Herpetosiphon gulosus: one gene and its partner. The protein of the gene in region 2 interacts with the protein of the main gene of each other region in a pairwise test. Links are inferred from orthologs where the notes say so. Each region holds a gene or a part of one and is shown on either strand. Other genes may lie near its edges. The genes, in order: recA and dprA.

Evidence for each region.
Region 1: the proteins of dprA (region 2) and recA interact in binary tests that used the Bacillus subtilis proteins (3 or more experiments, as listed by UniProt). The link is inferred for Herpetosiphon gulosus from one-to-one orthologs.

The regions. Positions count from the first base shown.
Region 1 is NZ_BAABRU010000027.1:9,395-21,032, forward strand. What follows is about bases 5,844-8,755. They hold recA (recombinase RecA), read right to left. Parts: upstream 7,882-8,755; coding sequence 6,805-7,881; downstream 5,844-6,804. Other genes in these bases: ABEB26_RS23400 (STAS domain-containing protein), read left to right, coding at 5,844-6,052; ABEB26_RS23405 (RecX family transcriptional regulator), read right to left, coding at 6,049-6,735; ABEB26_RS23415 (tyrosine-protein phosphatase), read left to right, coding at 8,194-8,755. In the rest of the region: ABEB26_RS23385 (CHAT domain-containing protein), read left to right, coding at 1-2,854; ABEB26_RS23390 (caspase family protein), read left to right, coding at 2,867-3,664; ABEB26_RS23395 (STAS domain-containing protein), read left to right, coding at 3,772-4,890; more of ABEB26_RS23400, read left to right, coding at 4,910-5,843; more of ABEB26_RS23415, read left to right, coding at 8,756-8,976; ABEB26_RS23420 (hypothetical protein), read left to right, coding at 9,291-9,491; asd (aspartate-semialdehyde dehydrogenase), read right to left, coding at 9,542-10,597; ABEB26_RS23430 (hypothetical protein), read left to right, coding at 10,734-11,171; ABEB26_RS23435 (TetR/AcrR family transcriptional regulator), read right to left, coding at 11,168-11,638. UniProt on the Bacillus subtilis protein: Multifunctional protein involved in homologous recombination, DNA repair and competence.
Region 2 is NZ_BAABRU010000010.1:109,830-121,549, forward strand. What follows is about bases 2,965-5,958. They hold dprA (DNA-processing protein DprA), read left to right. Parts: upstream 2,965-3,903; coding sequence 3,904-5,013; downstream 5,014-5,958. Other genes in these bases: ABEB26_RS14785 (PAS domain S-box protein), read right to left, coding at 2,965-3,768; ABEB26_RS14795 (Fur family transcriptional regulator), read left to right, coding at 5,034-5,477; ABEB26_RS14800 (AI-2E family transporter), read left to right, coding at 5,507-5,958. In the rest of the region: ung (uracil-DNA glycosylase), read left to right, coding at 1-396; ABEB26_RS14780 (hypothetical protein), read right to left, coding at 631-837; more of ABEB26_RS14785, read right to left, coding at 874-2,964; more of ABEB26_RS14800, read left to right, coding at 5,959-6,652; ABEB26_RS14805 (DUF4349 domain-containing protein), read left to right, coding at 6,780-7,871; ABEB26_RS14810 (PHP domain-containing protein), read left to right, coding at 7,948-8,787; ABEB26_RS14815 (hypothetical protein), read left to right, coding at 8,784-9,674; ABEB26_RS14820 (DUF1349 domain-containing protein), read left to right, coding at 9,730-10,278; ABEB26_RS14825 (DNA adenine methylase), read left to right, coding at 10,341-11,144; ABEB26_RS14830 (PD-(D/E)XK nuclease superfamily protein), read left to right, coding at 11,141-11,572; ABEB26_RS14835 (nucleoside 2-deoxyribosyltransferase domain-containing protein), read left to right, coding at 11,582-11,720. UniProt on the Bacillus subtilis protein: Protein that helps load RecA onto ssDNA during transformation. Binds cooperatively to circular ssDNA, is able to bridge different segments of DNA. Favors the loading of RecA onto SsbA- or SsbB-coated ssDNA and formation of RecA-DNA filaments.

The DNA of each region.
Region 1 (11,638 bases), on a different replicon or contig from region 2:
CAAAAATTTACTTTTGCAGCAACTAAAAACCCATTGGCAGGCCTTGTTGGCAGGGGTTTTGATCGATGAGCAGATTGGGGCACGCCATCGGGTAGTACTGCAATGGTGGCTGGCTTGGACTGAACATCAATTATTTAACGTGGCTCAAGCCCAAGCGTTGCTCGCCGAAATTCCCAGCCCAACTGCGCCATTAGGTTTATTGACCGAGGCCTTGCGTGGCGAATTGGCTTTTTTAGCAGGCCAACCTGAATTAGCCCAACACTGTTTTGCCACAACCCTTGCAACCAGTCAGCAATTACTGGCCGAGCCAAATTTTGCCAGTCACACCAGCCAAAATCAGGCTTTTGGTGGCTTATTGGCCCAATGGCAGGGCAATAGTTTGGTGATGCTGGGCGATTACGCGGCAGCTGAACAATGCTATGTCAAGCTCGTCAATTTGTTGGCCGCTGATGATTGTGAAGGCCAGTGTTTAGCAGCGATCAATCGTGGCAATATCGCTTTTGTACGCAACAATTTGCTTGATCATCGTGGCTATGTCAGCTACGACAAAACTGAGCAAGTGTTGTTGCGCGGCGATAAACCACCTGAACATTTTCTAGGGCTGAAATATACCAAGCATCGCCAAGCCCTTGTTCAAGCGCAACAAGCCTATGCCGAAGCATTAATTTTGGCTGAACAAGAGCCAAATTTGGCCCAATATCGCAGCTTGATCATCGCCAATCAAGCCAATATTGCTTGGCTCCAAGCCAATTTGGTGCTTGAGGCTGGTTGGTTTTCTAGCGAGTTGGCGGCAAGCTTGCAGGATTTAGGGGAGCCAGCCCAGCTTTATCAACAAGCCTTGACCTTGTTGCAACAAGCCTTGGCGCTGCTCAACCAAACCACGGCGGATCGGGTGATGCAGGCGGTGTTGTTTGCCAATATCAGCGAAGTGCAATTGTTGCTGAAGCAGCCAGCCGAGGCCTTGAGTGCCGCCCAAAATTGCTTGAAAGCGCTGAATCTGAGTGATCTTAATCCTCAAGCGGCCTTGAAACAAGCCCAAATGCGCGGCGTGTTGATTCCCGATGCTGGCTGGCGGGTTTGGTTGACCATGGCACGAGCCTACGAAGCACTCAATGATCTGCCCAAAGCCCAACAAGCCTATGCCAATGCCTGCGAATTGGTGCAAATGTTACGTAATAATGTACAGCAAAGCGATTGGCAAATGGCCGCGCTGCAAGATAAATTTCAGGTGTTCGAATGCGCCATGCATTTTCATTTCAACCATTCCAACGATCGTAGCAGCTTATTGCAATTGAGTGAAAGCCTGCGTGCCCATGGCTTTGAACAACTGCTTGAGGCTAGCCAAATTGATCGTGAGCGTGAACTTAGCCCTGAGTTAAAGCAGCAACGACTAGCCCTGGCCGCCGCGTTGGCCGCGCGAAGTATGGCGATTCGCTTGGCGATGCAACAGCCCGCTGGCGATGATCTAGTTAAATTATTGAACGATCAGCGTGCCGCATTTGCCGATTGGCAAGCACTTCAAAGCAGCATTGCCCAAGCCTTGGAAAGCCAAAATCAAGAACTCCAGCCGCAGCTAGTAACCTGGCCAAGCTTGCAAACAGCCTTGACCGAACGACCCAACACGGTGATTTTGAGCTTTACGATTGGCAGCGAATGGAGCTATTTGCTGTATGCCAATGGTCAGCAGCTACAAGCATTTGAGCTAGCCTGCCGCGCCAAAATTGAATATGCTGTGGCCCGCTTGATTTGGTATGCTCAGCGTGGGGCTGCTCGTTGGCAAGAATTTGTTCGAGCCAATCGCCATGTCGTTGAGTGTTTGCTTGGGCCACTATGGGCAGCGGGGCAAAAAGAGCAACTGCGCGGCAAACAATTAATCATCATTCCAGATGGAATTTTGTATTATTTGCCCTTTGATTTACTGTTTTTTGATGATCCCGTTGATGCCAATCAACAGCCGCTTGATCCAGCGACCTATCGCCAAAAAGCCCCTAACCAAGCTACGCCTGAGCAAATTTGCCGTGATCTTGTGCCATTTTATTGGCTGAATCACGCCACAATTTCCACTGCCCAATCGATTAGCCTTTGGCTGCAACTTCAGCAACAAACAGCAACGCCAGCGCCAAATTTGGCGCTAGGCGTTTACAACATCAACTACCAAACCAATGTGCCCAGCGTCTATCCAGGCCATATTTACGCCCAAGAATTGCTGATTAGCTACAACGATTTGAGCCAAACTAGTGTGCTCAGTAAGGTATTAGGCGATTTGGCTGAGCATGGAACCACCTTGCAACTAACCGCTTGGCAAGCAGATCACACGCCCTATCAAGCTGAATTTCAATCCAACGAAGCTAATTTCAAGCGAATTTTGACTGAGCAGGCCATTCGCTACATCATTTTTGCAGGCCATGGCGTGTTCAACGATAAATATCCGCAATTTTCGGGCTTGGTGTTTAATTTGGCAGCGCCTGATTGCAGTAGCGATCAGAGCGGGCAAGATGGATTTTTGGGCATTCATGACCTTTTTGAATTACGCATGCCCAATACCGAATTGATTTTTTTGGCAGCATGCCAAGGTGGTTTGGGCCTAATTTCACGTGGCGAGGGCATCAATGGTCTGACTCGCGCCTTGATGTTTCGCGGTAGTCCGACAATTATTGCTAGTTTGTGGTCGGTTGATGTGTTGGCAACCATGGATTTAGTTGAGGCTTATTTTGAGTTGCTGAGCCAACAACCAAGCGCTGATAAAGCCGAAATCTTGACCAAGGCTAAGCAAAAAATGCTGGCCCAGCCTGATAAACCGCATTTAGTCCATCCATTTTATTGGGCCGCTTTTATTCCGATTGGAAAACGCTAGAAGGAGCAATCTATGCCAAATCGTTTGCTGGTCGTGGCAATTGGAGTTAGTGTCTATGCCAATCCGGCGATTCCACCGTTGCCAACCTGCCGTGATGATGCCCAAGTTTTTTTGAATGCGCTGCGACCCTTGAGCACTCAGCCCTTACTTGAGCGAGTCTTGTTTGATGATCAAGCCACCAAAGCCAATATTCAGGCGACCTTGGAATGGTTGGCGGGCGAAGTCTCCGTTGATGATCTGGCGATTGTCTATTATTCAGGCCATGGAGCCAGCTTCGACGACGATAATGGTGACGAGAGCGATGGTAAAGAGGAGTTTTTGTGTCCGTATGAATGTGGCTTGGAGCAAGGTGTAGGCAGTTTTGTGCGCGATGATGAATTACGCGTTTGGCTGACCCCAATTCGTGAAAAAGCCCCGTTATTGGTGGTGCTCGACGCTTGCCATAGTGGCACAGGCGCGATGGCTCCAGCAGGCTTGATCGCCAAAGAATTACCAGCAGGCTTGGTTAAGCAAATTATTGGCAATGCCACGATTCCTGCTAGCGCTGGTGGCGATCCAATTCCTGCCAATCAAGTGCTTTTGGCTGGCTGCCAAGATAGCGAACAATCCTACATTTTGCCTGGTGAGCCAAACTCGTTATTCACAGCCAAGTTGGTCGAGCAAATCGCCGCTGGCCAAACTACTGATATTCAAGCCCTATTTGAAGCAACCTATAATGCCGTGCTCGATGCTAGCGATCTAGCGGGCATTCAGCAAACCCCGAAGATTAGTAATGGGCTGAATGCGCCGCTTGCACTGCGATCAGCCTAACCCGAATATCCCCTCTACGGGGTACTTAAAACAGGACGAACAACAAGGCAAATAATTGACAAAGGGGGGATAATAAAGCGAATCTAGATAGCTAAGGAATCCCCTCTATGGTTATGCGCTTGCAAGCCTGGCTTCAACGTTTGCCCCAACAACATGTGGTCGAACGTCGCCAAGCCATGTTGCTACAACATATGGTACTCACGCTAATCCTAGTTTCGGCGATTGGAGTTATTACCGCACCCATTACTAGCGGCTCCTCGAATCAAATGCTGTTGGCAGCGGTTTGCTATGGTGTGATGGGCTTGAGTTCGTTGTTGGTGCTATGGCGGATTCGCTTTAATGCCCTGCAACAAGCAATTTTGATTTTACTCAGCAATTTTCTCATCCAATTGTTGATTTCATTTTGGGCAATTGGTGTGTATACCCAAGCGGTTGGCTTTACACTAGTTTCATTCTCGATGCCAATTGTCTTAGCTGGGTTGTTGAGCAATCGGCGAGTTGTTTTAGCTATGACCAGCCTATCGCTGACGATTTTTCTGCTAATCGGTTTGGCAGAATCGCGTGGCTTAGCGGGTAAATTGTTGTTGCCAATTAATCTTCAAGCAATTGTTGGTACATTTAGCTTGCTAACAATTCTTCAGGCAGTGATTGTTGATCGCTTTGGTAGCAACCTACGCCACACCTTGCACGAAGCCTTAGAGCGTGATGCTAAACTGAACCAATTACGCGATTCATTGGAAATCACGGTTAACGAGCGAACCACTAGCCTGAGTCAAGCGCTGGCCGAGCTTGAACAACGCGAGCTTGATTTACAGCATACCTTAGCTACATTGCAACATAGCAAACAGATTTTTACCCAGCTCAGCACCCCAGTCTTGCCAATTTTGCCACGAATTTTGGTTATTCCCTTGGTTGGCGAGGTTTCGGGCGAACGCGCTGAAGCTTTTGCTGAAAACATTTTCAATGCAATTGAAGCCAACAAAGCCCATACAATCATTCTTGATGTAACTGGCGTAACCACCATCGATACCTTTATTGGTAAGGCTTTGCTACATATCGCTGGAACTGTGCGTTTTCTTGAGGTTCGCACTATTTTGGTCGGTTTACGGCCCGAAGTTGCCGAAACGCTGATCGCACTCCACATCAATTTCCCAGCAATTCAGACCTTTGCAAATCTTGAACAAGCAGTTTTATCGCTGATTAATCAACGGCTGGAATTGAATTAGTACCAAAGAGGAACAGGTTATGCTGAGCCGCTGGCGCTTATGGTTTGCCCAATTACCACAAACCAACCTGATTGAACGCCGCCAATCCCGTGCATTCCAAGCGATTGTGCTGGGTTTATTTGGAATTGCGATCGTTGGAGTGCTCAGTTCAGCGGTTATTTTTTTGATTTTTCCTGCCACCCCCGATACCTTCAAACAACTGCTCATGGCGATGGGTGCTTATTCAACCATGGGCATCGGTGCGGCGATTGCGCTCCAGCAGCTACGCCGTAATCATTTGCAACGAGCGGCAATGATTGTGAGTGCTAGCATTCAATTGATGTTACTGATAGGCTATGCGGTCGTTGGGATTTTACGTGAAAATAGCACCTATGGTTTTGTCTTTTTTACGATTCCTTTAATTATCAGTGCGCTACTGAATAATCGAAAAGTCTTGATTTTGAATGCAATTACCTCAATTGTAATTGTAGCTTCAATTGGTATACTTGAATCGGCTGGCATTTTACAACCAATCGATATGATCGAAAATTTTTGGGTTATTTTTGTGACGATGACGATTGCAATTGTCAGCCAAGCCTTATTAGTTGAACGATTTGGCAGTAGCTTGCACATGGAGATTTACAATTTACTCCAGCGTGAAGATGAATCACAGCAATTACAGCATCTATTAGAGCAAAAAGTTACCGAACGCAACCAGCGACTCCAACAAGCACTGAATGATTTAGCACAACGTGAGAAAATTCTCCAGAAAGCTCTCAACGAATTACAAACCAGTCAAACGATTGTGGCTCAATTAAATATTCCAGTTATTCCAGTTTTGCCACGGGTGTTAATTGCGCCCTTGATTGGCGAAATGACCGCTGAGCATGCACAAACTTTACGCCACGATATTTTTGCAGCAATCGAACGTTCGAGTGCCCATACGATCATTTTGGATATTACGGGAGTTTCATTAATTGATCGAGTTGTAGCCGAAACAATTATTCAAATTGCCAAAACTGGCCAATTGCTTGGCACAAAAACAATTTTGGTTGGCTTGCGTCCTGAAGTTGCCACAGCCTTAGTTTCGCTTGATATGCAAGCAAATTTGGTAAAAAATTATCTGACGCTCGAAAAAGCCATTCAGTCACTGCTCCAAACCCATGTGCGGCGAGCAGCTTAATCAATGTCGTCCGTTTCAGTTTCATCCGATTCGCTATTTGATTGCAGCTCTTGCCAAAGTTGATCAAGCACAGGTTTGATTGTGTCGAAGCCAAAACCGCGCCGTTGCAGTAAGCCCGCCATTTTGCGGCTAAACGCCATTTTAGTTGGTTCGTTGGCATAGCGCCGCAAGGCAGTACGCGCAACGGTGAAAGCTCGTGCTTGTTCTTCATTCTGATCAGTTAATTCATTCAACACTTCGCTAATTAATTCGCGTTTGACCCCTTTTTGACTCAGCTCTGCTTGAATTACTCTGGCTCCCTTAGGCCGATGCTGTTGGCGATTTTCGACCCAAAACCGTGCAAAAGCCTCATCATTAACCAAGCCAAGTTGAGCCAATTTTTCAATTGCCAAATCGATATGTTCATTAGGAAATTCACGTTGGCGCAAGCGCGTGCGAATTTCTTGGCTAGAGCGTGGCCGAGCCGCCAGAAAAACTAAGGCGGCATTGTAGGCTTTATCGATCTCTTCAGCCTTGGCGATGGCTTGCCAATCGGCTTCACTCAGCACCTTGCCTTTGTATAACCCTTGCTGTTCCAATGTGCGCAAGCTAATACCCAAGGCAAACACCGAATCGATATACAAATTGACCCGTTCATGATCGCGCTGTTGAATTTCGAGCATGGTGATGGTTCCTGTTGGCATGGCAATTCCTCAAACAAAAAGGCGTAGCATTGGTGTGCTACGCCCTCTTTAATCAATTAATAACACTGACTATTCGTCGTCGAAAATCCCATCGCCATCATCGGCAGGCGCAGCACCGTTGGCAGCCGCCGCCCCAACAATAACCTTGGCGGTAGGCGCACCTGGTGAAGCCGCCCGAATCATCTTTTCGATTTCATCGGCTAAAGCTGGATTATCTTTGAGGAATTGTTTAGCATTTTCGCGGCCTTGGCCCAAGCGATCATCGCCAAGGTAGAACCAAGCCCCGCTCTTGCGCAGAATTTCCATGGTCACACCAACATCAACGATATTGCCTTCGCGCGAGATGCCTTCGTTATACATAATATCGAACTCAGCTTGGCGGAAAGGTGGTGCAACTTTATTTTTAACAACTTTGACCCGTGCACGAGCGCCAGTCACATCTTGACCTTGCTTGATACTTTCAACTTTGCGAATATCTAAACGCACCGAGGCATAGAATTTGAGTGCATTGCCGCCAGTGGTGGTTTCAGGGTTACCAAACATCACACCGATTTTCATCCGCAATTGGTTGATGAAAATCAAAGCAGTGCGTGATTTGGAGACAGCGCCCGAGAGCTTGCGCAAGGCTTGCGACATCAAACGGGCTTGCAAACCAACGTGTGAATCGCCCATGTCGCCTTCAATTTCGGCGCGTGGTACGAGCGCTGCTACCGAGTCAACCACAATCACATCGATTGCGCCTGAGCGCACCAAGGTTTCGCAAATTTCAAGCGCTTGCTCGCCAGTGTCAGGTTGTGAGACCAACAAGTCTTCAACGTTGACCCCACAATTGGCGGCATAAACGGGATCAAAAGCATGTTCAGCATCGATAAAGGCCGCAACGCCACCCATTTTTTGGGTTTCGGCCACAATATGTTGGGTCAGGGTGGTTTTCCCTGAGCTTTCTGGACCATAAATTTCAATCACCCGACCCCGGGGAATCCCGCCAACCCCAAGCGCCAAATCGAGCGCGATTGAGCCAGTTGGAATTGCTTCGATCGATAAGCGTTGATCGCTCATACGCATAATTGCGCCTTTACCAAATTGGCGATCAATCTGACTGAGGGCGGCGGCCAGAGCCTTTTCTTTTTCGGGTGAGATTGCCATTACTCGGACTCCTTGTAGATACTCTTGCTTACGAAAAAGTGCGACAGACTTGCACGTCGCCACTGCAAGCCAGTATAGCACACTTGTTCGTCAAGTACAAGGCTTTTTTTCCTAGTTTGGCTAGTACTTTTGCTTTAACCAAACATAATCCTTTGACTTTTAAGCCTATAGCGGTATAATCCATCACCTATAGAGATTAACTTAATTTTGTTAATTACTACTCCGTATCGTCCCCCCTAAATCACTCCTGTGGGGCGATGGCATAGTGGTATACTTGCTTGGTCTGTTTGAAACTAAAACAAGGCGCACCCTATGTACGATTTACACTGTCATATTCTGCCTGGTATTGATGATGGCCCTGCCGATTGGAGTGGTTCGTTAGCAATTGCCCGCGCCTTAGTTGCCGAAGGTGTGACCTGTGTTGCCGCTACTCCACACGGGCCTGGTTCTTCGCAATCGCGGATCTATCTGCCATCACGCTTGCGCGATTTGGTGGTGCAACTGCGCGAATATTTGCAACGCGCCAAATTAGGCTTACAAGTCGTTTTAGGCACTGAAATGGTGGTTGCCAGCGATTTGACCGAACGTTTGCGTCAAGGTGATCTCTTGGGCTATGGCACGAGTCGCGCTGTTTTATTAGAAACTCCCGCGCATATTGTGATTGAACATCTGCAACGTTCGATTTTTGATTTACAACTAGCAGGCCATCGGGTCATTCTAGCCCACCCCGAACGTACTCGTGTCTTTCAAGATAATCCTAATCTGTTGATCCCATTAATTGAGCGTGGCGTAGTCGTTCAAATAACCGCTGCTAGTTTGGTTGGTTGGCACGGTCAGCGCTTGCAAGATATCACAACTCAAATGGTTTATCATAATTTGGCCCAAATTATTGCTAGCGATGCCCATGCGCCCACTGGTGCGCGTGCTCCCGCTATGCGCGAGGCCTTTCAGGTGGCAACCCAATTGGTTGGTGAACATCGGGCGCGACGGATGGTCGAAGAATTGCCCCATTTGCTGCTGTCTGATGCCCAGATCCCTCTGGCTGAACCCTATTTCATCCAGCCGCAAAAGCAACGTTGGTGGCGACGACGCTAGCCCCATTATTCAATCACGAAAAACGCGAAGCTCACCAAAGTTAAGTTTTAGGGCTTCTCGCAATGGTTGGTTTCAATAACAAAGCTCACCTACGGGGGGCTTTTTTTGTTTTAGGCCATTGGAACAAATAGTGCTAGTTTGCAGTATTACTAGTATCGAGGCTCGTGTGAGGATTTGGTACTATCAGCTTGATGACTAATGAGCTATAGAATATTAATCAAATTCTTAGATTTATAGCCTAAATCACTCAATGATTAATTAAGCTTGATGTGATACGATACAGCTAGATATCCAGTTTTATGAGGGGTGTGTTGATGGTTCTCTTTGCAGTGTTATTAATCCTCTTTGGTGGCATTTTATTGGTTTCGCGCCAATTTCGCGAGCAATGGTTTTATAGCGATACCCGCCGAGGCACAGATGCGGTGTTTACCCAACGGTTACACCAAACGTTTCGCTCAGTTGGTGGCGTATTTATGGTTATTGGGTTGATCATCGTGGTGATCAATACTATTTAACGGCAACTGCGCACAGAATTCCGCACCATTGGTTCTGTGCGCAGCGCTTTTTAAGCCTTGATCAAGCCCTTAGCAACCATTAATTCGGCATTGAGCAACGAACCCCCAGCGGCTCCGCGCAAGGTGTTGTGTCCCAGCAAAACTAATTTGTAATCAAGAATTGGGCAACGGCGAACGCGCCCAACGGTGGTAGCCATGCCGCGTTCGGCATCGCGATCACGGCGTGGCTGTGGGCCATCGGCCAATTCAGTTACCAAAATTGGGTGGGTTGGAGCGCTTGGCAAATTGAGCGTTTGTGGTTCGGCCTTAAACTCACGCAAGGCCGCGATCAATTCGGCTTCATCGCCGGGCGGGCGCTCAAAGGCCAACGATAAACACTCGGTATGCCCATCGATAACCGCCACCCGATTACAATGAGCGCTAATCGTGATCTGGGCTTCTTCCACGCCCTGAGCGCCAAGTGTGCCCAAAAGCTTGCGTGGCTCCCACTCAACTTTTTCTTCTTCACCTTTGATCAACGGCACAACATTATCAATAATATCGAGGCTTGGCACGCCTGGATAGCCTGCGCCTGAAATTGCTTGCATACTCACCAGCAAAACCTTGGTGAGGCCAAAGGCATCGTGCAAAGCTCGCATTGGCAACACAGCGTGGGTGGTTGTACAGTTGGGGTTGGTCAAAATCCCGCCACTCCAACCATAATGTTGGCGTTGCAGTTCCAACAAATTCACATGGTCAGGGTTGACTTCGGGCACTAACAGCGGCACAAGTGGATCGCGGCGATGTGCGCCAGCATTTGAAAAAACCAACGCGCCTGATTTGGCCCAAGCAATTTCGGTCGGGCCAGCAGCATCACTGGGCAAGGCACTGAACACTAAGCCAACATCGCCAACCTGATCAACGGGCTGGACGGTCATCTTGGCAAATTGGCTAGGCATTTCGCCGCCGATCATCCAGCGGCCAGCTTCGGACAAGGTCTTACCAGCCGAACGCTCCGAAGCGGCAACTAGCGTTACTTCAAAATAGGGGTGATCGATCAACAAACTCAAAAAGCGTTGTCCAACCATCCCTGTTGCGCCTAGCACACCAACAGGAATCTTCTTCATACCAAAAGCCTCCGCAGTGGGAATGTATCTGAATTAGCACCATTGCTCATCAGCGTCGTTGCTGCGGGCATTATAGCAACTCCACGCGGCCCTGCAACGTACCTAGGTTTGATGTTAATAGATTAGGGGGTTTTAGATGATTGATATTGATATTCGCAATCGAGTTACAACCTTGGAGCGCGAAGTTTTCGCATTACGCAGTGAATTGCGTTCGCTCAGAAATGAAGTGCGCCAAGGAAGTATTCCTCAAAACAAAATGCGCCACCAGCCAACGACCGAGCGCAATTTGGCTCCAGAACGTGAGCCAGAAGCCTTGGTTGATGTTGCCCAACAGCTTTCCGAACAGGTTTCGAGCGAGGAAATTGGGGCATATTTGAAGCGCCGCCGCGTAACTGCCAACGATATTCAACTAACTGAGCAGGATCTGGAGCGCAATCGCACCCGTAAGAATCTGTCGGATCATAGCAAACTCGCTGGATCTGCTACAATCAATGCTTTTTATAGTCATGCTCACTTATTCATTATTTTATTTGGCTTGATTATGCTACTGGTGCTTTTGCTGACGATGCTCTAATCGGCATTCAAATTGGCGACACCAGCCAAATAGCTGCGCACGGCCAAATCGAAGGTGCTGCTTAAATCGCCGCCACGCTGGAGTTGTTGATTGAGTTCGAGCAGCACAAAGCCATGAATCAGCCCTAACAAGCCGCGCAAAGCTGCCAACGAGGCTGCTTCACCGCTAATTTGGGCCATGATTGCCTGAATTGGCAATACCATTTCAACCAACAACGCCGGATCAGCCCGTTGTTCAGGGCTAGCAGCAGTTAGGGCTAAAGCATAATTTTTGGGCTGCCCATGAGCAAATTGGCGATGCCCATGGCTAATTGCTAACAACTGGTTTTGCGCATCATTTGGGCTATTGGCTAACGCTTGATCATACGCCGCAAATAGTTGTTGAATTGTGACGGTAACCACACCTTTGAGCAGAGCATTTTTGTTGGCTACATAGCGATATAGCGATGGAGCTTTGATGCCCAACTC
Region 2 (11,720 bases):
AAGGAACTCAAAACCGATCTTGGTTGTGTTGTGCCGAATAATGGCTATCTACTGCCATGGGCCAAACAAGGCATGTTGATGATCAATGCGGTGATGACGGTGCGGGCGCATACCGCCAACTCGCATAAAAATCGTGGCTGGGAGAAATTCACCGATGCGGTGATTCGCCAAGTCAATGCCAAACCTGAGCATGTGGTGTTTGTGTTGTGGGGAGCCTATGCCCAAAAGAAGGCTAGCTTAATCGATACGAGTCGCCATACGATTATTCAATCGGCGCATCCTTCGCCACTTTCGGCTGATAATGGCTTCTTTGGCAGCCGCCCGTTCTCCAAAATCAATGCAGCACTTGAGGCTCATGGCCAAAGCCCAATCGATTGGCAAATTTCAAATTTATAGGTATTTCTGCACCCCAACCCCTTTCAAGGGTAGGTTTTTAACAATGATTGGGTGGGATTTGTAGTCGATGTTCATGCCCTCACCCCTAGTCCCCTCACTCGCTTGGCGAGGGGAACCAGCCTATCATAACCATTGGATCTCCCCTCTCCCGCCGCAGTGGGAGAGGGGTCGGGGGTGAGGGAACGCAAGCAATCATCCAATGGAAGGAGTGGGGGTGAGGGATTTTAAGCTTGGCTAACGATTGAGGCGGTTGTGTAAAAAGAGCAAAATAATCATAAACAACATCAACGCCGTCAAACCAACAAACATCGGGAAGGCGAGGGCAAAATTACCACTGTATAAGCCCGTCACTGCTACCACAAAAAAAATCACCATCACAATGCCCGTAATGTACATGAACCGCCGTGGCCATGGTGATGGTTTGGGAGAACGCCGAGACATAACTGCCCCTTTCAAAAAATTGCCAACGCGGCATGGCTAGAGCCGTAATGCCGTGAGCTTATCGCGGATCTCCTCAATCATAAATGGTTTTGCCAGAAATTGGGTTGTACCAGTAGTACCAAATTGTTGGCTCACTTGTTGTTCATTATAGCCGCTCATAATGACCACGCGAATCTCGGGCTGAATCTGTTTGAGCACTGCTAGGGTGCTTTGGCCATCAAGGTCGGGCATGGTCAGGTCGAGAAAAACGCCCGCTATCTCTTGATGATGGTCGCGGAAGAGGCTAATGCCTCGATTGCCACCCTCGGCGAGTAAGGTTTCGTAGCCCAAACGGCGTAAAATCCGATCAATCACAATCCGCACATCAGGCTCGTCGTCGATCACCAGAATTTTGCCTGGGCCTGAATCGACTAAGGCTGGTTGTTCACTGGCTAGCTCGGTTTGTACTGCTGTCATAATTGGCAGATAAATTCCTATCGTCGTGCCCTGTTGAGGGCGACTCTTGACCGCGATGCCACCCCGATGGCCGCGCACAATCCCTAAAGTAACCGCTAAACCCAACCCGCGTCCAGTAAATTTGGTGGTGAAAAATGGATCGAACATGCGCGAGATCGTCGTATGATCCATGCCTAAGCCTTGGTCGCTAATTTCGATCGCGATATACTGGGCGGGCAAAAATGTGCCAGTGGTGTAGGTGTGGCCCTCGGGCGCTCCTTGCAAATCGCACAAACTGGTTGTAACCGTAAGCATCCCGCTGCTCGACGCTTCAAGCGCATTGATTAGCACATTGCTGATCGCTTGACGCAGATGTTGTTGATCGCCCTCAATTAGCGGCAAGTTATCCTCTAAGTTGCTCTGAATATGGCGTTGCTGGGTCAGGCTTGAGGGCAGCAAGCGAATTGAAGTTTGAACTAATTCGTTGATCATCAGACTGCGGCGTACATCAAGATTTTGGCCAGTGTAGGCAACCATTTGTTTGGTAATTTGGGCAGCGCGTTTGGCCGATTGCTCAATTTCGGCTAAAAGCGGACGCAGGTTGGCTTGCTCAGGTAGCTCGAGCATGGCCAAATGAGTATTGCCAAGAATTGACATAAAAACATTATTGAAATCGTGGGCAATCCCGCCAGCAAACACCCCAAGGCTTTCTAATTTTTGGGTTTCCGAGAAGTGTTGTTCAATTTCTAGGCGTTTTTGCTCGGCCTGCTTGCGTTCGCTAATATCACGAATAATCACTTGGACTGAATTTCGATGCTCAAATAAAATTGCTGAGGTTGAACATTCGCCATAAATTGGTGTGCCATCGCGGCGCAAAAAGGTCGTTTCAATAAAACTGGTGGGAATGGTGCTGGCATGGCGAATCAGCACATAAAAATCATCAGGATCTTGTGGGCGCAAGCCGCTCAGCACCGACTGGCTGAGCAATTCGCTACTGGTGGTTTGAGTTAACGTCAGCCCAGCCTGATTAGCATAGACAATTCGATCATCCTGCACCACAAACAGCGGCAAAGGCAGCATCTCAACAATATGGCGATATTCCTCGGAAATATCGATTAGTGTGCCAACCATGCGCAAGGCTTGGCCATTGGCATCGCGCAGCACATGGCCGCGATCCTGGACAAAGCGATAATGCTGATGTTGATCGAGAAAGCGATATTCAGCTGAAAAAATATCGCTATGCCCAGCAAAAATATCGGTAGTTCGTTGGATGAACAGCTCACGATCATCGGGGTGCAGATGTTCTTCCCACCAAGTTGGGCTGCTGGCAACCTCTGCGCTGGTATAGCCAAACACCGTCGTAAAACTCCGATTTACCACTGTAGTCTGTTGAATCATATCCCAATCGTAGATGCCACCATTCAGCACCGTTTGGGCCAATTCAAAGCGCTCGTTGAGCGAACGCAACTGCTGTTCGACCCGCCGACGTTCGGCCAGTTCAGTTTGGGCTGCGGTGTAGAGCATATGCTTCTCCAGTGCAAGCGAGGCAAAGCGGGCAAATTGTTGCACCATTTCAAGCATCGTAATGCTAATTTGAATCTGACTTGGCTCGTAGATAATCGCTAGTGCCCCAGCGACCGTTTGTTCACGCAATAATGGTAAAACCAACAGGCCATTACCAAAACCATCTTGCGGTGTAAATAAACGCTCACTCCAGGCGGTGTAATCATCAATAATTAATGGCTGGCCGCTGAGGCCGACCTTGCCAACCGCACCTTGGCCTAATTCGATGCGCTGAATCACGTTGATCGCCCCACGGCTCACGACAGATTCCATGGCTTGGCCATCGGCGCTGCGAATATACATCACACCATATTCGCTGCCGACCAAATCGGTTGCTTTCCACAAAATAATTTCGAGCAAATCGGGCAGGGCTGCCTGCTCGATCAGGGCCAACGTCACATCGTGAAGCGAGCCAAGGTAGGCATTTTGGCGCTGCATTTGGCGAATCGTCTGTTTATGGGCAGTTACGTCGTGAATTAAACAAAATAACGCTGGTTGCTGTTGATATTCAAAGGGAGTGATATAAACTTCAACATCACAGACCATTCCTGAACGTAAGCGATGGCGAAACTCATAGCGATTGCTGCCACCAAGCTCACCGTTGCGAATGGCGACCCGATGTTCTTTACTGGTCAATACATTTAAATCCCGAACATTGAGATTACTAAACTCGGTTTGGCTATAGCCATAAAAACGGCAAGCAGCAGCATTGGCCGCTAAAACCCGCCAAGTATCTGGCTCAACAATTAACTCAATCGCTTGAGTTTGTTGAAAAAATTGCAGATTACGCTGTTCGCTGGTGAGCAAGGCCTGCTTGGTAGCAGCGAGCTCAGCCTCTAAACGAGCGATAGTTTGGGTTAATTCAGCGAGCGTTGGTTGCTCCATAGTTGGTTGGAAGGACGTAGCGCTAAAACTATTCATAAACTCGGCCATGGTGGAAAAAAGCCATAATAGGTTCATTATACCGTGAAGCAGGTAGCTTTTGCTACCGCCCGCAATTCCTATTTGCTTTTGCTACCAACTCGACTGATGTATAATTAAAGCGTTACACATGTGTGGGAGTCTGCAATGGATGAACGTCATGCCTACATTGCCTTTAATCTCACTCCTGGTATAGGACCACAGCGGCTACAAGCTTTGATTAAGCATTGTGGCTCGGCTGTGGCAGCTTGGTCGGCCACGCTCGACGATTGGCGGGCGGCTGGTTTGGATCGTCGGAGCATTCAAGCCTTACAGCATGCGCAGCAGCATTTAGACCTTGAGGCCGAGCTACGCACGATTGCTGAACAAAACATCACGGTTGTGCTGCAAACCGACCCGGACTTTCCGGCCATGCTGCACACGATCGATCCTGTACCACCGTTGCTGTACATGCGTGGTTCGCTGATTGAAACTGATCGTTGGGCGGTGGCGATTGTCGGCACGCGTAACCCTACCCCCTACGGTCGTGAGGTTACCTATAAGTTTGCTGGCGAGCTAGCCCGCGCAGGATTGACGGTGGTTTCAGGGTTGGCTTTGGGGATTGATGCAATCGCCCATCGCACCGCATTAGATAACAACGGGCGCACCTTGGCGGTGCTTGGCAGTGGACTCCAACAGATTTACCCGTCGCAGCATCGCCAATTAGCTGCTGATGTAAGCCAACAGGGAGCCTTGCTTTCGGAGTATGCCCCGACGACCGAGCCATTGAGTGGCAATTTTCCTGCACGTAATCGCTTGATTAGCGGGCTAAGTTTGGCAACCATTGTGGTTGAAGCGGGCGAACGTAGTGGTGCATTAATTACTGCTCGCTTTGCGCTCGAACAAGGTCGTGATGTGTTTGCAGTGCCTGGCTCGATTCTCAGTCATAGCAGCGATGGGCCAAATCAATTAATCGTCGATGGTGCAACCCCCTTGCGTTCAATCGAGCAATTGCTGGAGCAGCTGAATCTGCATCAAGCTCAAGCCCAACAAACAGTGAGCAAGATTGTGCCCGAAACGCCAGCCGAGGCCTTGCTCTTGCCCCATTTGAGTGGTCAGCCCACCCATATCGACGAATTAGGGCGCTCGTGTGGGCTAGCGGCCCATGATCTGGCGGCAACCTTGGGCTTGATGGAACTCAAAGGCATGGTTCGCCATGTTGGTGGAATGCATTATGTGCTTGCTCGCGAAACGCCTGCACCCTATGATCTCTCATAACCTAGTAAGGAAATTTTTGTATGGCTTGGGAAAATGATGTTTTACGCTCGCTGAACGAGCAAGGTTGTCGTATGACTGGCCCACGGCGCTTGATTGTTCGCACGATTGCCAGCCGTCGCGAACCATTTACTGCCGAACAACTTGTGGTCGAATTGCCCGATGTTGGTCGGGCCACGATTTATCGCACCTTGGATATGCTGGCAGCAAGCCATTGGTTGGCTCGCATTCACCACGATGAAGGTGATCATGCTTATTTGCCAGCCCACCCCCATCAACATCAATTAGTTTGTACCCGTTGTGGCACTGCGGTTGCTTTTAATACCTGCGATCTCGATGGTATTTTGAACCAGCTTGGGAAATCGACAGGCTTTGTGATTCAAGGCCATGCCCTCGAAGCCTTTGGCCTGTGTGGTCAATGTCAACATAATCGCCCTGAACTGCGGCTAAACTCACGGCTAGGCTAAGGGTTTAGGGTCGATGGAAGGTAGCGCATATGCCCAAAGAATTAACCGTGCGAGTAAGTGCCCGCACAGTCGGCTGGACACTGCTGATTTTTTCAGGGGTCTGGATTACGATTCTGCTGAATCATGTGTTGGTGCTATTTTTTGTGGCGGTGCTGCTGGCAGTGGCAATTTCAGGGGTGGTGCAACGCTTTGAACAATTGCGCATCGCTCGTCCAGTTACAATTTTGGTGATTTACACGATCATCGTTGCCATGTTTATTAGTTTGGGCTTTGTGCTGGTGCCAATGGTCAATCAACAGGTGCGAATTTTGGCCCAGCAATTCCCTGATTTGGTGCGCCAACCAACCCAACAAGCCAGTGCTTGGCTAGCCCAGCAATTTCCAACCTTGCGTGAAACTTTGCCAACTGGCGATTTGGCTGGTCAAGCGGCGCATTATGCTGGCACGGTGGTTGGCGGGTTTAGCGGTGCAGCCTTCACCTTTGGCCGCACCTTGATGGGCGTGATTATTAATTTTATTGTGGTCTTGGTTTTAGCTTTTTTCCTGGTTAGCCGCGCCAATGTTGCCAGCAATTTTATCAAATTGATGATTCCGAGTCGCTTTCAAGAACGCTTAATCACGGTTACCAATGTGATTGGCCGCCGCCTTGGGCGCTGGGTTTGGGCGCAACTGACGGTCGCCACCTTCTATGCCGTTTGTTTTGGTATGGGCCTGTGGATGTTGGGTGTGCCCTATCCGGTTGCGCTAGGCGTGATCGGCGGCATGCTTGAGTTGATTCCCTATGTTGGCGGTTTTGTGGCCACAATTTTAACCATGTTGGTGGCTTTTACGGTGCAGCCAATGTTGGCAGTTTGGGTACTGGTGTTGCATTTGATCGTCGGTAATATTGAAGTACATGTGATTGCCCCCAAAGTCATGGGCCATGCCGTCGAAACTCATCCAGTGATCACGATTTTGGCCTTGTTTAGTGGCATCGAGCTTTTGGGGATTATCGGTGGGGTGATTGCCATTCCTTTGGCGGTGGTTGGCCAAGCTTTAGTTGAAGAGTTTTGGATCAAACGAATTCGTGAAGCCCAACCTACTGCGGAGCCGCTAGCTGCTCGGTCTGAAGCTTCAATCGTGCGCCGAACCCAATTGCGTCGCCGCCCCGCCTTGCGCAAACGTCAGGGTGTTTAATCATTAATTTTCAAGCGGATGGCTAAATAGCTATTTAGTCGGGAACAAATTGAACATTCGTAACGTTGATGCTATAGAAACGTCGCGACAATCCAACATTTGACCCATTCCGCGAAAGGAAATTGGTATGTTAACCCAAATTCGTTCACGCAAACGTTTATTGGCGATTGGCGCTGCTGTCTTGGTGGTCTTTTTAGTCGCTACAAATTTATTTAATGGTTCGGGTAATTCTGTAGGAAACAGACTTGTAACTGTTGGAAGTGCTTTAGATCAAGCTACAATGGCTACAGCTGCGCCAGCCCCAGAGCTGTATCGACAAACAACTACCGATGGTTTAATGGCTGAATCTGATATTGCTGCGGCTCCGGCACTTGGTGGGGCTGCACCAGCCGATGCAGAAAATTCACAAGAACCGAGTGCCGCTCCCAACCAAGCCACCGAGCGTTTGGTGATTAAAAATGCTGATGTTGAAGCCTTAATCGAGTATAAGCAAATGCGTTTGGCCAGTACCCAAATTGAAAATATGGTGCTACGTTTGGGCGGCTACATTGTCGCGACCGATGATGCCAGCAGCAATGATGAAGATCAAGCCTATATTTCGCTGGCCTTTCGGGTTCCGGCTGCCCAATTTGAAAAAGCCTTGAATGCCTTTGAAGAAAATAAACTTGAAGTTGTGCGCCGCGAAGTATCTGGCCAAGATGTAACCGAAGAATTTGTTGATAATCAATCGCGCTTAGCCAACTTAGAAGCCACCGCTGCCCGCATTCGTGAATTGCTGGCCAAAGCCGAAACGATCGCCGATACGATTCAAATCAACGAAACATTAATGCAATACGAAAGCCAAATCGAAGTGATCAAAGGTCGCCAAAAATATCTGAGCGATAGTGCTTCGATGAGCATGATTACCTTGTTGATTCGGCCAAAAAGCGCTGATTACAGCATGTTTGCGAAGATTGATATTGGCCAAAATATCCGCAATGCTTTGGCTAAAGCCGAACGGCCAGGCTGGACACCGCTCGCCGCCGCAACTGGCGCTTGGGACGATGTATTGGAAATTGGCAAAGATGTTGCTGAAACTTTGGTCGTTTGGGCGGTTTGGATTCCAATTTGGTTGCCGTTGGTCTTGGCCGCATGGTTTGGCTGGCGCAAATGGCGTAAATATAGCCAAAGCCAAAATCCCCCACTCACTAATCAAAATCCCCCAGTTAATCAACCCTAAATTGTGGTACCATTTTGGCAACGCCATCGCAGGGCTAAGAGCTAGTGCTCTTGGCCCTTTGTGTTGGGAGGCTTAAATGTTGCTCGATTTACATTGTCACACAATTGCGACACCGCATCATTCGCATTGGACTCCAAACGGATTAATTGAAGCGGCCCAAGCGGCTGGCATTCAGGTTATTGGCATCGCCGACCACAATACTACCAGCCAAGTGACGGCTTTTGCTGAGGCAGCCCAAGTAGCGGGCTTGGATTTTATCGGCGGAGTTGAATTCGATAGCGCCTTCAACGGCAAGCTTTGGCATACCTTGGTCTATGGTGCAAACCCCAACGATCCTGGGATTTTGGGTTTGTGCGAGGCGGTGGTCAGCCGCAACCATGCTGATGCGCAACGCCTGCTAGAGCAAACGCGTAGTGGAGGCCACGATCTCCCAAGCCTAGCCCAAATTGCCGTCGATCGACCTGCTAATTTGGCCGATGTGGCCCATGCCTTGGTGCGCGATGGTATTTGGCCCAGCCAAACTGGCGTTGATCCTGAATCGGCGGGCATGGCTTATTTACTAACCAACCAGCCTGCGGCCTATAATCCCTTGAGTGTTGCTGAGATTGTGGAAGTCGCCCATGCTGCTGGCGGGGTGGCGATTTTAGCCCATCCTGGGCGTGAAAAAAGTGTTTATGCCATCCCAGCAACTGCCGCCGATTTTGCAGAGTTGGCGGCGATTGGGCTTGATGGCATTGAGGTTTATTATCCAATGCATAGCCCTGAACAAGTGGCATTTTTCGAGCAGCAGGCAGCGCTGCATGGCTTTTTGATTAGCGCTGGCGGCGATTCGCATGGCCCGCGTGATCCTTTCAGCCCGCAGCCAGCCGCACGCTGTCGCGATCTTTTGGCTCGCTTTGGAATTGATGTGCTATGAGCGTGATTGTCTGTTTTATTGATGGCGTTGGCTTGTTGCCGCACGCCGCCGCGCCATGGACGACCGCCCATCTACCAACATTGATAAATTTGCTAGGCCAATTGCCCCATAGCAATTTGCAGATTGATCAGCCCAATCTCTATTTTCGGGCGATTGATGCGACCTTGGGGGTTGAAGGCTTACCGCAAAGTGGCACAGGCCATACTAGTTTGTGGACAGGCGTGAATGCTTCGGCCTTGTTGGGACGGCATTATCCAGCCTATCCTGCACCATCGCAACGCCCGATGATCGCCGAACAAAGTTTGTTTGCCAAAGTTCAGCAACTTGGCTGCACCAGTCTGATCGCCACTGTCCATCGTGATCACTATTGGGATCTCGTGGTCAAACGTGAGCAACGCGCGACTGCCGCTGCCCTCGCCGCTCAAGTGGTCGATTTGGCCTTGCCTGCCACGCCCGAATGGCTAGCTGGTCAAGCGGTGACCTGGGACATTACGGGCTATTATTTGCAACAATGGGGTGCTTTGGCGGGCTTGCCCACGATTACTGCTCACGAAGCAGGCTTGCGGCTTGGGCGAGCATTACGTTTGGCCGATTTGGTGCATTACGAGTGTTATTTGCCCGATTTTGTTGGTCATCGCCGGATTGTCGAAACGCCCGAACATACACTTGAATTGATCGATAGCATGCTTGGAGCGATCATCAGCCAAATGCAACCCAGCGATAGCTTGATTCTGGTCAGCGATCATGGCAACCTTGAGATGATCGACCACACCAGCCACAGCCGCAATCCAGTGCCGTTGTTAGTGATCGGAGCCAAGGCCCAAGCTGCTGCCAAGGTCGAAGATATTAGCCAAATCACGCCCTTGATTCTGGATCTATTAATCTAGCGCTATAATAGCAACATTGCTCAGATCCAGCTTATTTTTCGAAGGAGCAAACCCAATGCAATGGTTAAACGAACCGCAACAATGGTCATTTGGTGATGATATCCTGAGCGTTACGGCTGAAACGAAAAGCGATTTTTGGCGCACAACCCACTATGGTTTTATTTTCGATTCAGGCCATTTTTACTATCAAGTTGCCGAAAACAATTTTAACTGTAGTGTGCGCGTCAAGGCCAACTATCAACATCAATATGATCAAGCTGGGCTGATGGTGCGGCTTGATCAATATAATTGGCTCAAATGCGGCATCGAATACGTCGATGGCGCTTACCATGTGAGCGCCGTATTAACCCTTGAACACTCGGATTGGTCGGTGGTAAAGTTGGCTGAAGCTCCTGAAGAACTTTGGCTAACGGTCACGCGCAACGGCGATACACTCCAAGTGCTGTATGCGACTGAGGCCGAGGCCACCCCAACCATGGTGCGTTTAGGGTACTTTCCGCCGGCTTTGCCGGTGCAAGTTGGTCCGATGGCTGCCGCGCCAATCCAAAGCGGTTTTACTGCCGAATTTCGCGATTTTCGGCTCGAAGCGCTAGCCCAAGAATAGCATGTTTGTGTTATTCTAATCAAATAACGAAAACCCAACCATCATGCTTACAAGGATTCTCCATGACAATAACAAATCTTTTGCCACAAGTGCTACCGCCCTTAAAATGGGCGGGTGGCAAGCGCTGGTTGGTTGCCACCCTATATACTTTATGGCAACCATTTGCAAATCGACAGCTTGTTGAACCCTTTGCAGGTGGTTTAGCTGTATCCCTGGGTTTACAACCAGAATCAGCATTAATTAATGATATAAACCCTCACCTAATAAATTTTTATCAACAAATAAGTAAAGGCCTCATTATTAATATCCGACTTGAGAATTCTGAAGAATTATATTATCAACATCGTGATCGTTTTAATCAATTAATTAAAGAGAATAACTATAAAACCGCAGAGGCTGCATCAATATTCTATTATTTAAATAAAACTGGATATAATGGATTATGTAGATTTAATAAAAAAGGTTTTTATAATGTTCCGTTTGGTAGATATAAAAAGATAAACTATACTAATGATTTTCAAGATTATCAAATAGTTCTAGAAAATTGGATTTTATCTAATAGGCATTTCTCAAATCTTGATGTCGCGGAGAATGCGTTTATTTATGCTGATCCACCATATGATGTTGAATTTACCAATTATAGTAGTGGTGGATTTAATTGGGATGAACAAGAGCACTTGGCTGAATGGTTATCGAAACATCAAGGGCCAGTTATTGCCTCAAATCAAGCAACGGAGCGGATTCAAAAGCTTTATAAGAAACTAGATTTTAAACTAATTCTTGTTGATGCCCCACGTCGGATATCCTGTAATGGCGATCGCTCATCGGCTAAAGAGATATTAGCGCTTAGAGGAATTGAAGCATGAGTCGAAATACTACAAGCGGGCAAATTTTAGAAAGCCTTGTTGAACCTGTCCTTACAAAAAATGGTTATGTTTTCTCTGCCCAACCTATTGTGGGTCAGAGCATTAGTGGTGGTAAACATAAACTGGATGTCCTAATTACATCTATTGCTACTCCAACTATGTTTATTCCCTTGTCACTGAAATGGCAAGAAGTTTCGGGAAGCGCACAGGAAAAAGTACCGTTTGAAGTGATTAAACTTATTCATCTTGTTCGTAATAATCCTCAATTATATCCTTATGCCTTAATTGTATTAGGTGGTGAAGGTTGGAGTTCGATCAAAGAATTTTATCTTAAAAATAGTTTGAGTACCTATATTGTGGATAGCCACCTAGTGAAAATTATTAGTTTAGATGCATTTATTACGTTAGCGAATCGTAAACAAATATAGGAGCTTGAGATGGCTGTCGTGCTCAAACCACCAACTGCTTTACCAGCCACCAAAACCATGCCCACGATTTTTTTGGCTGGCTCGATCGATATGGGCAGTGCGATCGATTGGCAAGCTGAAATCGAACGTCAATTGGTCAACGCCAATT